4 regions of the Lysinibacillus sp. GW823-FHT06C08 genome follow, and region 4 is predicted to be linked to each of the others. Evidence: riboswitches for the same ligand, from Rfam matches in the RefSeq annotation. Region 4 holds a riboswitch; each other region holds the start of a gene.
The links. Region 4 has a riboswitch for S-adenosylmethionine ahead of metA (homoserine O-acetyltransferase MetA). Riboswitches for the same ligand answer to the same signal wherever they lie in the genome.

Region 1: another riboswitch for S-adenosylmethionine. It lies ahead of AC1Q6O_RS16855 (methionine ABC transporter ATP-binding protein); the one in region 4 lies ahead of metA (homoserine O-acetyltransferase MetA).
Region 2: another riboswitch for S-adenosylmethionine. It lies ahead of AC1Q6O_RS15410 (cyclase family protein); the one in region 4 lies ahead of metA (homoserine O-acetyltransferase MetA).
Region 3: another riboswitch for S-adenosylmethionine. It lies ahead of AC1Q6O_RS00580 (O-acetylhomoserine aminocarboxypropyltransferase/cysteine synthase family protein); the one in region 4 lies ahead of metA (homoserine O-acetyltransferase MetA).

Annotation. Positions count from the first base shown of each region.
Region 1 covers NZ_JBXAHN010000007.1:213,026-216,141, forward strand. Annotated here, with positions in the region: gene gcvH (glycine cleavage system protein GcvH) at 1-370, shown strand, start outside; gene AC1Q6O_RS16845 (toprim domain-containing protein) at 462-803, shown strand; gene AC1Q6O_RS16850 (thioredoxin family protein) at 819-1,130, shown strand; SAM riboswitch class I at 1,187-1,291, shown strand; gene AC1Q6O_RS16855 (methionine ABC transporter ATP-binding protein) at 1,375-2,403, shown strand; gene AC1Q6O_RS16860 (methionine ABC transporter permease) at 2,393-3,061, shown strand.
Region 2 covers NZ_JBXAHN010000006.1:181,033-184,148, reverse strand. Annotated here, with positions in the region: gene AC1Q6O_RS15420 (Cof-type HAD-IIB family hydrolase) at 1-367, shown strand, start outside; gene AC1Q6O_RS15415 (DedA family protein) at 441-1,037, shown strand; gene AC1Q6O_RS15410 (cyclase family protein) at 1,067-1,804, opposite strand; SAM riboswitch class I at 1,893-1,999, opposite strand; gene AC1Q6O_RS15405 (YuzC family spore coat inner layer protein) at 2,098-2,499, opposite strand; gene AC1Q6O_RS15400 (helix-turn-helix domain-containing protein) at 2,649-3,116, opposite strand, start outside.
Region 3 covers NZ_JBXAHN010000001.1:112,999-116,114, reverse strand. Annotated here, with positions in the region: gene AC1Q6O_RS00580 (O-acetylhomoserine aminocarboxypropyltransferase/cysteine synthase family protein) at 1-1,301, opposite strand, end outside; SAM riboswitch class I at 1,418-1,531, opposite strand; gene AC1Q6O_RS00575 (glycerol-3-phosphate acyltransferase) at 1,686-2,318, shown strand; gene AC1Q6O_RS00570 (DASS family sodium-coupled anion symporter) at 2,520-3,116, shown strand, end outside.
Region 4 covers NZ_JBXAHN010000008.1:151,216-154,331, forward strand. Annotated here, with positions in the region: gene AC1Q6O_RS17885 (TrmB family transcriptional regulator) at 1-503, shown strand, start outside; gene AC1Q6O_RS17890 (hypothetical protein) at 525-908, shown strand; gene AC1Q6O_RS17895 (nucleotide excision repair endonuclease) at 956-1,327, opposite strand; SAM riboswitch class I at 1,530-1,639, shown strand; gene metA (homoserine O-acetyltransferase MetA) at 1,739-2,674, shown strand; gene AC1Q6O_RS17905 (GerAB/ArcD/ProY family transporter) at 2,730-3,116, opposite strand, start outside.

The DNA.
Region 1 (3,116 bases), on a different contig from region 4:
GAAAGACTTACGTTACTCTGAAGAGCATGAATGGGTAAAAGTAGAAGATGGAAAAGTACGTATTGGTATTACGCACTTCGCACAATCTGAATTAGGAGATATCGTTTTCGTTGAACTTCCACAAGTTGGCGATGAAATCAAAACTGATGATCCATTCGGTAGCGTAGAATCAGTAAAAACTGTTTCTGAATTATATGCACCAATCTCAGGTACTGTAGTGGAAGTAAATGCAGATTTAGAAGATAGCCCAGAATTCGTTAATGAATCACCATATGAAAAAGCATGGATGATCGTCGTAGAGCCTGCTGATGCATCAGAAGTTGATAAACTTATGACAGCAGAACAATACGAAGAGATGACTGCAGAATAAGACAAGCCATAATCAAAAAACGTCGGAAACTACCGGCGTTTTTTATTATATAATAATGTATAAGTGGATATGTCTAAATGGAGGTGGCGTAATGTTCGATGGGAAATGCTTGATAGTAGAAGGACGTTCAGATAAGCTACAAATTGAGCCGATTTTGAACGAGAATGTTACAATACTATGTACGAATGGAACAATTGGAGTGCATCAATTAGAGGAGCTAATAGACCCCTATGAGGGCTGCGAGCTATTTACTTTTTTTGATGCTGATACTTCAGGCGATAAGCTACGCGCTTTAATGGACAGACATTATCCGGAAGCGGAGCATTTACGTACAATGCCGACATATAAGGAAGTAGAAACGACACCAAGAAAAGTGTTAGCAATGATTTTACTGCGTGCGCATTTCTCCATCCATAATGAATATATTTTATAAGGTTGCGTGAACTAAATGGAAGAATGGTCAAAAGAGCAGTGGGAGTGGGCTTTACAGTCGGGAGAAAAAGCTGCGTTTTATTTATATACACCGATGTGTGGTACTTGTGCAGTGGCATCGAAAATGATGTCAATTGTAGAACAACTATTACCTCACCTAAAACTAGGGAAAGCAAATATTAATTTTTTGGAGCAAATTGCTATTGAACATCAAATTGAAAGCGTCCCATGTTTACTTGTGTGTGATGGCGGCAAAGTGACAGAAAAGATTTATGCTTTTCAATCCGTACCATTTTTGTACGAATTGTTAAAAAAATCAATTGACTGAACTTTATTAGCGTGGTAAAGTAACAAATATATTACTAAAACATTAAATATATCGAACTCTTATAAAGAGCGGCGGAGGGAAGTGCCCTATGAAGCCCGGCAACCATCACATAGTGAAAAGGTGCCAAATCACTCAAAGATTTTTTCTTTGAAAGATGAGAGAACGGTTCAACGTATAATACGTGACCCCTTCTACTTGTCTATAAGTGGAGGGGTTTTTTTATATAAGAAAAGGAGTATTCGCTATGATACAGCTTCAAAATATAACGAAGAAATACAAAACAGCAAATGGCGAATTAACGGCAGTCAAAGATGTTAACCTTACTATTAATAAGGGTGAAATTTTTGGCATTATCGGCTATAGTGGCGCTGGTAAAAGTACGATGATTCGTTTACTTAATGGTTTAGAGAAACCAACAGCAGGAACAGTAACGGTGAACAATCAAGAATTTTCTTCGATTAAGGGTCAAAAGCTTAGAGCAGCTAGACAAAAGGTTAGTATGATTTTTCAACATTTTAACCTACTTTGGTCACGAACAGTTGCAGAAAACATTGCCTTCCCATTAGAAATTGCAGGTGTATCAAAAGCTCAACGTGAGGCACGGGTGAAGGAATTGATAGCACTTGTTGGCTTAGAAGGACGCGATCAAGCATATCCATCGCAGCTGTCTGGTGGACAAAAGCAACGAGTAGGGATTGCACGTGCATTAGCAAATAATCCAGAGGTTTTACTATGTGATGAGGCAACATCTGCACTAGACCCAGAGACAACAGATGCCATTCTTGATTTACTGGTAGATATTAATGAACGGTTAGGGTTAACGATTGTCCTCATTACTCATGAAATGCATGTCATTCGCAAGATTTGTCATCGTGTAGCAGTGATGGAGGCAGGCGAAATTGTAGAGCGTGGGGAAGTATTGCAAGTTTTCCAGGCACCTCAGGCAGCCATTACTAAGAAATTTGTAGCCCAAATTACAAATACAAAGGAAACACAGGATACAGTAGAACAAATCAAAGCAAATTATCCAACTGGACAACTTGTCAAATTGATTTTTGTTGGTGAAAAAACAGAACAGCCAGTTATTTCACATCTAGTGAAGCAATTCGATGTGGAAGTAAGCATCGTACACGGAAATATTTCACAAACGAAAAATGGTGCATATGGTACCCTCATAGTCCAAATTGATGGGTCGAAAGCAAATGTGACTGAAGCCTTAAGCTATTTAAATACAGTGGAAGTACAAACGGAGGTGATTGCAGATGCTAACTAATCTCTTTCCGAATGTAGACTGGGATAGCATGTGGCAGGCTACGTATGAAACATTATATATGACGGCCATTTCTACAGTTATTACATTTATTCTTGGGTTAGCTATTGGAATCGTCCTATTTTTAACAAGTCCCAATCAGTTATGGGCTAATAAAATTGTTAGCTTTTTAACAGGGTCACTCGTTAACATTTTCCGCTCTATCCCATTTATCGTGTTAATTATTTTATTAATTCCATTCACTAAGCTTTTACTAGGTACAATCCGTGGAGCTAATGCTGCTTTACCTGCTTTAATTATCGGTGCGGCTCCATTCTATGCACGTATGGTATTAATTGCGTTACGTGAGATTGATAAAGGTGTCATTGAAGCAGCTCGTTCAATGGGGGCAAAAACATCCACAATTATTTGGAAAGTTCTAATCCCTGAATCATTACCAGCACTAATTTCGGGTATTACGGTTACGGCTGTAGCACTTGTTGGATATACAGCAATGGCAGGGATAATCGGTGCAGGAGGTCTTGGGAACTTAGCCTTCCTAGACGGGTTCCAAAGAAATCGCCAAGATGTGACATTAATGGCAACTATTTTGATCTTAGTAGTCGTCTTTATTATCCAATGGATTGGTGATTTCATTACAGAAAAAATTGATAAACGTTAATAAAACTGAGGTTATTCCGGTTCTTGCCGCTAACATATTTTCATCAAAATAAAGG
Region 2 (3,116 bases), on a different contig from region 4:
CAGTATTATAGAAGAAGAGGTTTTTCTTATGTGTCTTTATGCAGATGAGCAGACTGAAAAAAGATTAGCTTGTCAATTTTCGAATATATTACGGCAACGATGGCATCCTTATATTGTGAATGTCTTACAGCAGGATGTGTCCAAGTCGATAGCTGTGAAGGCTGTACTGGATTATTTTGAGATTAATTCTAAGGATGCAATAGCTTTTGGAGATGGAGAGAATGATATAGATATGCTAGAGCAGGTTGGCCTCGGGGTTGCCATGGGAAATGGGAGCCAAGCTCTAAAAAATGCTGCAGATTTTGTTACAAAGAAATCCATTGAAGGTGGCATAGATTTTGCTTTACGTCAGCTTCACATTATTTAACGACATATTTGCTTGAGCAATTTTTTAGGGATACGGTTATGACTGTATAGAAAAGGTGTTAGGTGGTCGGAAAATGGCGCAGCATGTGCAATCTCTAATTGAACATTACGGGTATTTTGGCATCATTGTAATCCTAATTGGAGGCATTGTTGGGTTGCCACTTCCTGATGAAGTATTTTTAACTTATGTAGGCTATAGTGTTTATCGAGAAAGTCTTGAACATATCCCAGCGTTAGTAAGCGCCCTGATTGGCGCCATGGGAGGTATTACTTTAAGCTACTATATCGGCCACCGATTTGGCTTACCGCTCTTGCAGAAATATGGGCCAAAATTTCATATAACTGAGCAAAAAATTGATTTTACTAAAAAAATGTTTACGAAAGTAGGTCCTTTTTTATTAATAGTGGGCTATTTTATTCCAGGTGTACGCCATCTGACAGCTTATATTGCGGCTATTAATAATTATCCCTATAAGAAATTCGCATTCTTTGCTTATACAGGAGCATTTATTTGGACGTTCACATTTATAACATTAGGAAAAGTATTAGGGGAGAAGTGGCGATTCGTCGGTTACTATTTGTCCCATTACAGTATTTATGTCATCTTACTGTTTGTCCTTGTCATGTTAATCGTTTATTATTTATTGAAAAAAAGAAACGTACAAAAGTAAAAGTCGGTATGATTCGTACCGACTTTTTGTTATGGCAAAATGGCAAATGATCGAACAGGGAATCCAGATGCTTTTTCAGGCTTAGGTACAATATTAAAAATAATAGCCCCTTTTGGAGGAAGCTTGTCCAAATTAGTCATAAGCTCAATTTGATAGGTGTCTTGATCAAGGACAAAATATTCTCCATCCAATTTGCCGCTTTGACGAAAATCAGTAGCAGAATCGGTATCAAAAGTTTCATGACCGATTGCACTTACTTTACGTTCCTTGAATAAAAATTGTAATGCCTCCAAGCCCCAGCCTGGAAGATGATTATGGCCATCCACATCTTTATTATTGAATGCTTCTTTATCGGGCCAACGCTTACTCCAATCTGTTCGCAGTGCCACAAAAGTACCTTCTTCTATTTGTCCATGTTGTGCCTCGAATTCTAGAATATCTTGGACACTGAGCGTAAAGTCATGATTACTAGTAGCTTCTTGTGATTTATCAATAACGATAAGCGGGAGAACGAGCTCCTTTAGCTCTAGTTCATCTAGAAAACGAGTATCTCTTACAAAGTGAACAGGTGGGTCAATATGTGTTCCATATTGTCCGGGAAAAGTAAACTGCTGTGCGAAAAAACCGTCATCATGCGAGAATAATGTTTCAAATTTAGCATCTTCAAACATAAAAAAATGAGGTGAATGTGGGCCGAAGGTATGTGTCAAATCGACCCATTGTTTTGATTTTAGTAAGTGCAATGCTTCTAAAAGTTCGTTAGACATTTAATTTCCTGCTTTCTAAAAGTAATGGTAAATAAAAAAGAGTCCTCTATAGAAGAGGACTCCCTGAATCATACGTGGGTAGTTCGTCTTCTCATCTTTCAGGCTTAGATTTTGCCAAAAGGAATTAGCACCATACTGATTGAGCTGGTTGCTGAGACTTCATCGGGCCGATCCCTCCGTCTCTCTTGATAAGAAATAGAATATAAGAATTTTCAGAAATAATAGTACAAATACTTTAGCATATATTTTTATAGTTTACAACTTTTATAGGATTACAGGGTTAAAATTTTTATTTACCAATTCAAAATTAACGTTACTCTACAGCAACCACTATCCATAAGCTGTATTCTAAAATTATCTGGTGTATAGTTGGTTTCGAATTTTGTAGTGACGCCTGTGGATGTAATCAATTTTTCGACCTCTGTTTTATTTGAAAGTTGTGCAGCATTTTTTAAATCATGGGCAAATTGTTGAGAGCTATCAATTTTATCCGTAAGTAATTGTGCTTGCTGCATAATCGCCTTTATCCGCGTAGCTGAAGATATTAATTTTTGTGTATCAACAGGGGGAAAGGCACTATTACTGGTCGGCATTGCTAAATGTTGAGAAAAGGGTCTAGCTGCAAGGTGATGGGCTGTCGATGGTATTGGGTAATGGTAGGGGTGAACAAAATACGGATAAGGATTATAATACAATTCAATTCCTCCTATCCAAAAGCTGATATCTTATCTTATGTATCATGATCTTTTTAGGTGTTTGGATAAAGATAGTCCTGTACAGGAGTGTAAAACATAATATGCTACATAAACAAAAAAGGAAGCCATGGCAGCTTCCTTTACGTTCTTTAGCCAAGAACATTTAATACATCGTCTATTTTTTTGCTATGTGATAGGATTCCATAATTCATCCACGTTAAAAAATCCACCTCATAAACACAGCTGCTCTTAACTGCTCTTAGGTTTTTCCACATAGAAGATTTTAAAATAGTACGCTCTTCATGCTCATAAATGGAGTGTTGCTTGTCGAAGGTGATAAACAAATGATCAGCGTCTAGCTGTAGCAGTTGATCTGATGTCAGATGAGCTTTACGCTGGTTAAGCGGTATTTTCCATACTAATGGATGAGGCGTTAAGCCCAAGTCACGATATAGGATTGGCCCTGTATAGCCGCATTCAGGGCCAGCATACAGTGTAATGCCAATGGCCGAAATGCGAAGAAATGCAACACTTTGCCCATAAACGGATTTACCGAGAATTCGTCGAGCCTTCTGTACCTTATCCTCATATTCCATGATAATGTCTTGCATCATAGA
Region 3 (3,116 bases), on a different contig from region 4:
GCTTCTACTGTTTGTTCAGTTGTTGCTGTTGCCTGAGTAATAGCCTGCTCTAAATCTGCAATGATGTCCTCCACTGCCTCTAAACCGATTGATAAGCGAATGAGCGATTCGGTTACGCCAGCTTGAATTAGTTCATCTGCTGATAATTGTTGGTGTGTAGTAGATGCTGGATGGATAATTAGCGACTTAGCATCCCCTACATTTGCCACATGTGAAAACAGCTTTACATGATCAATAAGCTTTCGTCCTGCTTCACGTCCACCTTTAATGCCAAATGTAAGCACTGAGCCGAAGCCATTTTTTAAATACTTTTTCGCCAACTCATGTGTTGGAAAATCTTCCAGGCCATTATAATTTACATACTCCACAGATGGGTGGTTACGTAAATATTCAGCCACAGCTAAAGCATTTTCATTGTGTTTAGGGATACGCAAATGAAGCGTCTCTAAACCTTGTAATAGATTGAAAGCTGCATCTGCACTTAACGTTGGTCCAAAATCACGTAACAGCTGTACACGCAGCTTTGTAGCAAATGCTGCAGAAGCTGTATCTATTCCATAGCGTAAACCATGGTAAGAAGCATCCGGCTCTGTAAAGCCTGGGAATCGCCCACTAGTCCAATCAAACTTACCAGCGTCTACAACAACACCGCCTAGAGTTGTCCCATGGCCACCTATCCATTTAGTTGCTGAGTGAACTACCACATCTGCACCGTAGTCAATTGGTGTAGAACCATAAGGAGAAGCAAATGTACTATCGATAATTAATGGTAAGCTGTTGTCATGTGCAATCTTAGCTACAGCTTCAATATCTAAAACCTTTAAGCTTGGATTACCGTAAACTTCTGCGAAGACAGCTTTTGTTTTATCAGTAATGGCAGCCTTAAAATTCTCTGGGTTTGTTTCATCTACAAAAATCGTTTTAATACCATAGTTTGGTAATGTATTAGCGAATAAATTATACGTACCACCATATAAAGAACTGGCTGCTACAATTTCATCTCCTGCTCCAGCTAGATTTAATATAGAAAATGCAATAGCTGCTGCACCAGATGAAAGTGCTACTGCTGCCGTCCCACCTTCTAATAAAGCCACACGCTTTTCAAAAACATCCACTGTCGGATTCGTAATTCGCGTGTAAATGTTTCCCGCTTCCTCTAAGGCAAAAAGACGTTGCGCATGAGCAGTGTCTTTAAAAACGAAAGCAGTTGAACGGTAAACAGGAACTGTTCTAGAACCCGTCACTGGGTCTGGTTCTTGACCGCCATGTAACAGCAGTGTTTCTGGTTTAAAATTTGTCATTGTGTACCTCCATTTGGTTATTTTTTTACGATGGTACCGGAGATGAGGAGGATTTTTCTGTAGAAAACAAAAACCCTCTTCAGCTAAGAAGAGGGTTGCGGTTGCAAGTTTTCCTCCCCTTATCTGCCAGATCCAAGTAAGAATCTGTAGGAATTAGCACCTTAGTAAGTTCATCACCTACTGGTTGCCGGGCATCATAGGGCCTATCCCTCCGCCGCTCTTGATAAGAGTATGAGATTCAATTTCCATCGTTGTTACAAAGTATAAGCATAGAGTTTTTTTCTGTCAACATCTAAATTTTATTTTTTCCGAAACTTCTGTCTGCTCTTTTACGTAGTAAGAACGCATACACTATTTTAAAAAAAATTTGAAAGGAGTATTTTTATGGTAAAAGCCGTGATCTGTTTTCTAGTTGTTGGCTATTTGATTGGCTGTATTCACGGCTCTAAAGTGGCACAATTTTTATCCGGGGTTGATTTAAAAAAAGCTGGCCATGGCAATGCTGGTGCCTCTAATGCTACGCTTTCACTCGGCTGGAAATATGGCGTTTTAGTAGCTCTTATCGATATTGGCAAAGGCGTCGTAGCCATCGTCGGTGCACATTTTTATTTAACAGATGCAACACATTTAACAGCAGAACAAACATGGCTCCTCACCTATTTGATAGCTGCAGGGGTTATTTTGGGGCATAATTTCCCTTTTTATATGGGCTTCAATGGTGGAAAAGGGACTGCCTCTATCATTGGAATTTTACTTGCGGTTGATTGGAAGATTGGTTTATTTGCACTTATTCTATTTATTATTTTATCTTTTGCAACGAACTATTTAATTGTTGGGGTATTAGAGTTTTACCTCGTTTTTTGTACCGCTACTTATTTATGGATTCCTGGGCTTGGCCCGACCATTATTACCATTCTACTTTTTGCTATTGCTATTATTTTGCACATTGAAAATATTCAACGTTTAATCAATGGAACCGAGCCTAAAGTTACTTCTGCCTTCAAGAAAAAGAAATAATATTTTTTAGGAGATATTTGTATTTTTTACGACCATAAATTATCTCTTTAATTACTATTAAAGCTGTAAAACAGACATATTTTGCTTCTTTTCATTCTATACAACAAATGGACGAATTCTTATCTTAAAAAAACATTATACTGGCCGATGTTATGGATAATAACCGTCATTTTTACGTAGACGTAGAAGGGATGAGAAAATATGTCTTCACCTAAACAAACAACAACGAAGCGTAATTTAAAGCCTTTATGGATTGGGTTGGCTTTTGCTTTATTAATTATCATTATTTTTTTACCTAATAACGGTGAGCTACCTGTAGCTGGACAGCGCGCTTTAGCCATTTTAGCTTTCGCGGTTATCCTGTGGGTAACAGAGGCCGTTTCATATCCTGTTAGCTCTGCAATGATTATCGCACTCGTCACTGTTTTACTAGGACTTGCACCATCCATGGATGATCCAACAACACAACTAGGTACTGCTAGCGCCTTAAAACTATCATTAAGTGGTTTTAGTAACTCTGCCGTGGCCCTAGTAGCAGCGGCTCTTTTTCTAGCAGCAGCCATGCAAATTACCAATTTGCATAAACGACTTGCTCTTTGGATTCTTTCACTTGTAGGAACAAAAACAAAAGCCATTGTTTTCGGTGCAATATTAGTTTCAATTGCCCTTGCATTTTTTGTTCCTTCAGCTACTGCACGTGCTGGCGCAGTAGTCCCTATTCTTCTTGGAATGGTCGCAGCATTCGGTTTACCACGTGATAGTCGACTTGCTGCTTTACTCGTTATTACTTCTGTACAA
Region 4 (3,116 bases):
GTGATCAATTAGAAAAACTAGAAACGAAAGAACAAGAAACGGAACCTAAAGTGTTAATGCTAAAAGGGAAGCAGACAATCATCAATTATTGTCAAACCTTATTAAAAAAAGCAGAGACAAAAGTCATCCTATCGATGTGGGAAGATATGTACGATGCCTTACGCGAGGATATCGAAGGGGTATCACAGCATGTGGAGGTGCATGGCATTACCTTATATGTCGGGGAACATCTGGCATCTATCGATCAGCACAGAGCCACACACTATACGAGAAAGACTTCTACACCCCATTGGTTTATTTTATCGGTTGATGGACATGAAATGATTTATGGTCACTCGCCGTCAAACCAGGAAACCGCTTTTATAACGAATGATCCTGTGCATATTTATTTATTAGAGGATTATGTTTGGCATGATGTTCTTATCAATCGACTAGTGAAGCGTGATGATAAAGAGCTTGAGGACTGGATTGCTAAAGAACGTAAAGCATTTTTCTTAGAGTAGCTATAAGGGAAGGGGAGCATCTTGAAAAAATGGATGTTGCCAGTATTGTTTTATGTATTATGGATTGGCGGATGTGATTCTGCACCGCTGCTAGTTCCACCTAAGATTCAGGAGCTAACCATCGTTCCTGACCATATCCAACAGCATATTATAGCTCAAGAAAGAATTCAGTTATTGTATGAAGATGACATGACGTACTATCTTGTCATGTTTTCGAAAGGAAATGTGCTAGCAAGTGTGGCAGCAAATGAAGATCGGTTAGTCATTCATTTCAAGGAAGGAAGCGAGCAAAAGAAAGAAGCTCAACCGTATGTCTATGCCATCAATAAAAACCCGAAGCTGACGATTATTGAGCTATATATTAACGGCAAAAGCATGGCGATAGATCGCATGACTATGATGTAATAAAAAAACCGAAATCCCTAAAAAAGAGATTTCGGTTTTTGTTGATATTAATAAAATACTTTATCTACATTGTATTTGGAGCGGAACGTATTAATCGCATATGTTTCATAAATTTCACGTTCCATAGGATCTTCTACTTCATAGACTTCAATTTTAAAGACCTCGTCACGATAGTTTTTCAACGGAGATACATTGTCTTCAAAATGTTTTTTAATGCGTTGACGAATTTTACGTGCTTTGCCGACAAATAATAGCTCATTCTTTTCATTATAGAATAAGAAAATGCCGCCTTTATCACGTGTGATTTTGTGGAAGTCGATGAAACCAAAGTATGGTGTAATTGGGACATCACCTGGTTTTACATCTTGTTCGCGTTGGCGAATGACTACATCTGGTTTTGGAAATTCAATATTAATCAAAGTATTCACGTTCCTCTCTATTACTAAAGATATATGGTAACATAATAGCGGCATGTTTACCATAAAATTTCATGTAGAATAACCATATACAGCAAGCTTAGTGTTTATCAAATGATTGGAGAACATGCATAGGAATAACAAAATATTCTATGAATTATTGATATTCTAACTAGTCCATGTTACAATTCAAGATAATTAAATAATCTTATCAAGAGAAGCAGAGGGATTTGGCCCGATGACGCTTCAGCAACCTCTAACAAATGTTAGAAAGGTGCTAATTCCAGCAAAGGTTTTTCCTTTGAGAGATAAGAGTGAACGTGAAAAAAATCCTTCTCATTCTATCTCATATGGAATGTGGAGGATTTTTTAATTTTTTCGAAAAAGGAGCAAAAAAAGAGAGGGGAACGCAAGATGCCAATTAATATTCCGAAAAATTTACCTGCTGGAGAACATTTACGTGAGGAAAAAATCTTCGTAATGGAAGAGGACCGTGCGAGAACACAGCAAATACGTCCATTAAATATATTAATCTTAAATTTGATGCCTGAAAAAGAAAAAACTGAGCTACAATTACTACGATTACTAGGAAATACACCATTACAGGTGAATATTACTTTTTTAAACACAGCTACTCATGAATCTAAAAATGTCAGTAAGTCTCATTTACAATTATTCTACACAACGTTTAACCAAATTCGTCATCGACGCTATGATGGTATGATCATTACGGGTGCGCCAGTAGAAAAAATGCCATTTGAAGAGGTTAACTATTGGCAGGAAATTGCTGAAATTATGGATTGGTCAAAAAAGAATGTGACATCCGTGCTACATATATGTTGGGGGGCACAGGCTGCTTTATATCATCATTATGGGATTGGAAAGGTCGAGCTTTCTGCTAAATGCTCCGGCGTTTATTCTCATGTGATTACTGATTTAACAGTAGATTTAGTACGAGGCTTTAGTGATTTATTTACAGCCCCTCATTCTCGCTATACATCTGTCTCGATTGACGAGGTTCGCAATCATCCAGACTTACGCTTATTATCCTATTCAGAGGATGCAGGTGTATTTATCGTGCAATCCAAAGATAATAAAAACATTATGATTACTGGTCATTTAGAATATGATGCGACAACATTAGCCGATGAATACAGTCGCGATGTTGCCAAGGGCATCCATATAGACGTTCCAGTAAACTACTTCCCAAATGATGATCCAGCAAAGGCACCGATGAATACATGGCGTGCCCATACGCATTTATTGTTCTCCAACTGGTTGAACTACTACGTATACCAAGAGACACCATATGAATGGGATTTTGTGGACGAAATTGAATATCATATTTAAATAACACTAAAAAGTCTAATTTCTTCGCTAAGCAGCTTGAAGGAATTAGACTTTGTTATTCTAGATTTTTCTTGTCAGAACTCGTTTTATCTGGTGGCGCCTGGTCGTCCTGTTTGGATGTAGCGTTGCCCGCTTCAGAATTGTCTTGAGTAGAGACTGGATTATCTGTTTTTTTCTGATTGGAAACTGTATTATCTGGTGTCGCCTGATTGTCTTGCTTGGAAGCCATAGTCGCAGGTTTAGCCTGATTAACTTGAGTGGTACCTGTATTAGTATCGTTCGCCTGATTATCCTGATTGGAATCTGTATTAACAGGTTTTGTCTGATTATCCTGATTGGAATCCGTATTAACAGGTTTTGTCTGATTATCCTGATTGGAATCCGTATTAACAGGTTTCGTCTGATTCTCCTGATTGAAATCCATATTATCAGGTTTCGTCTG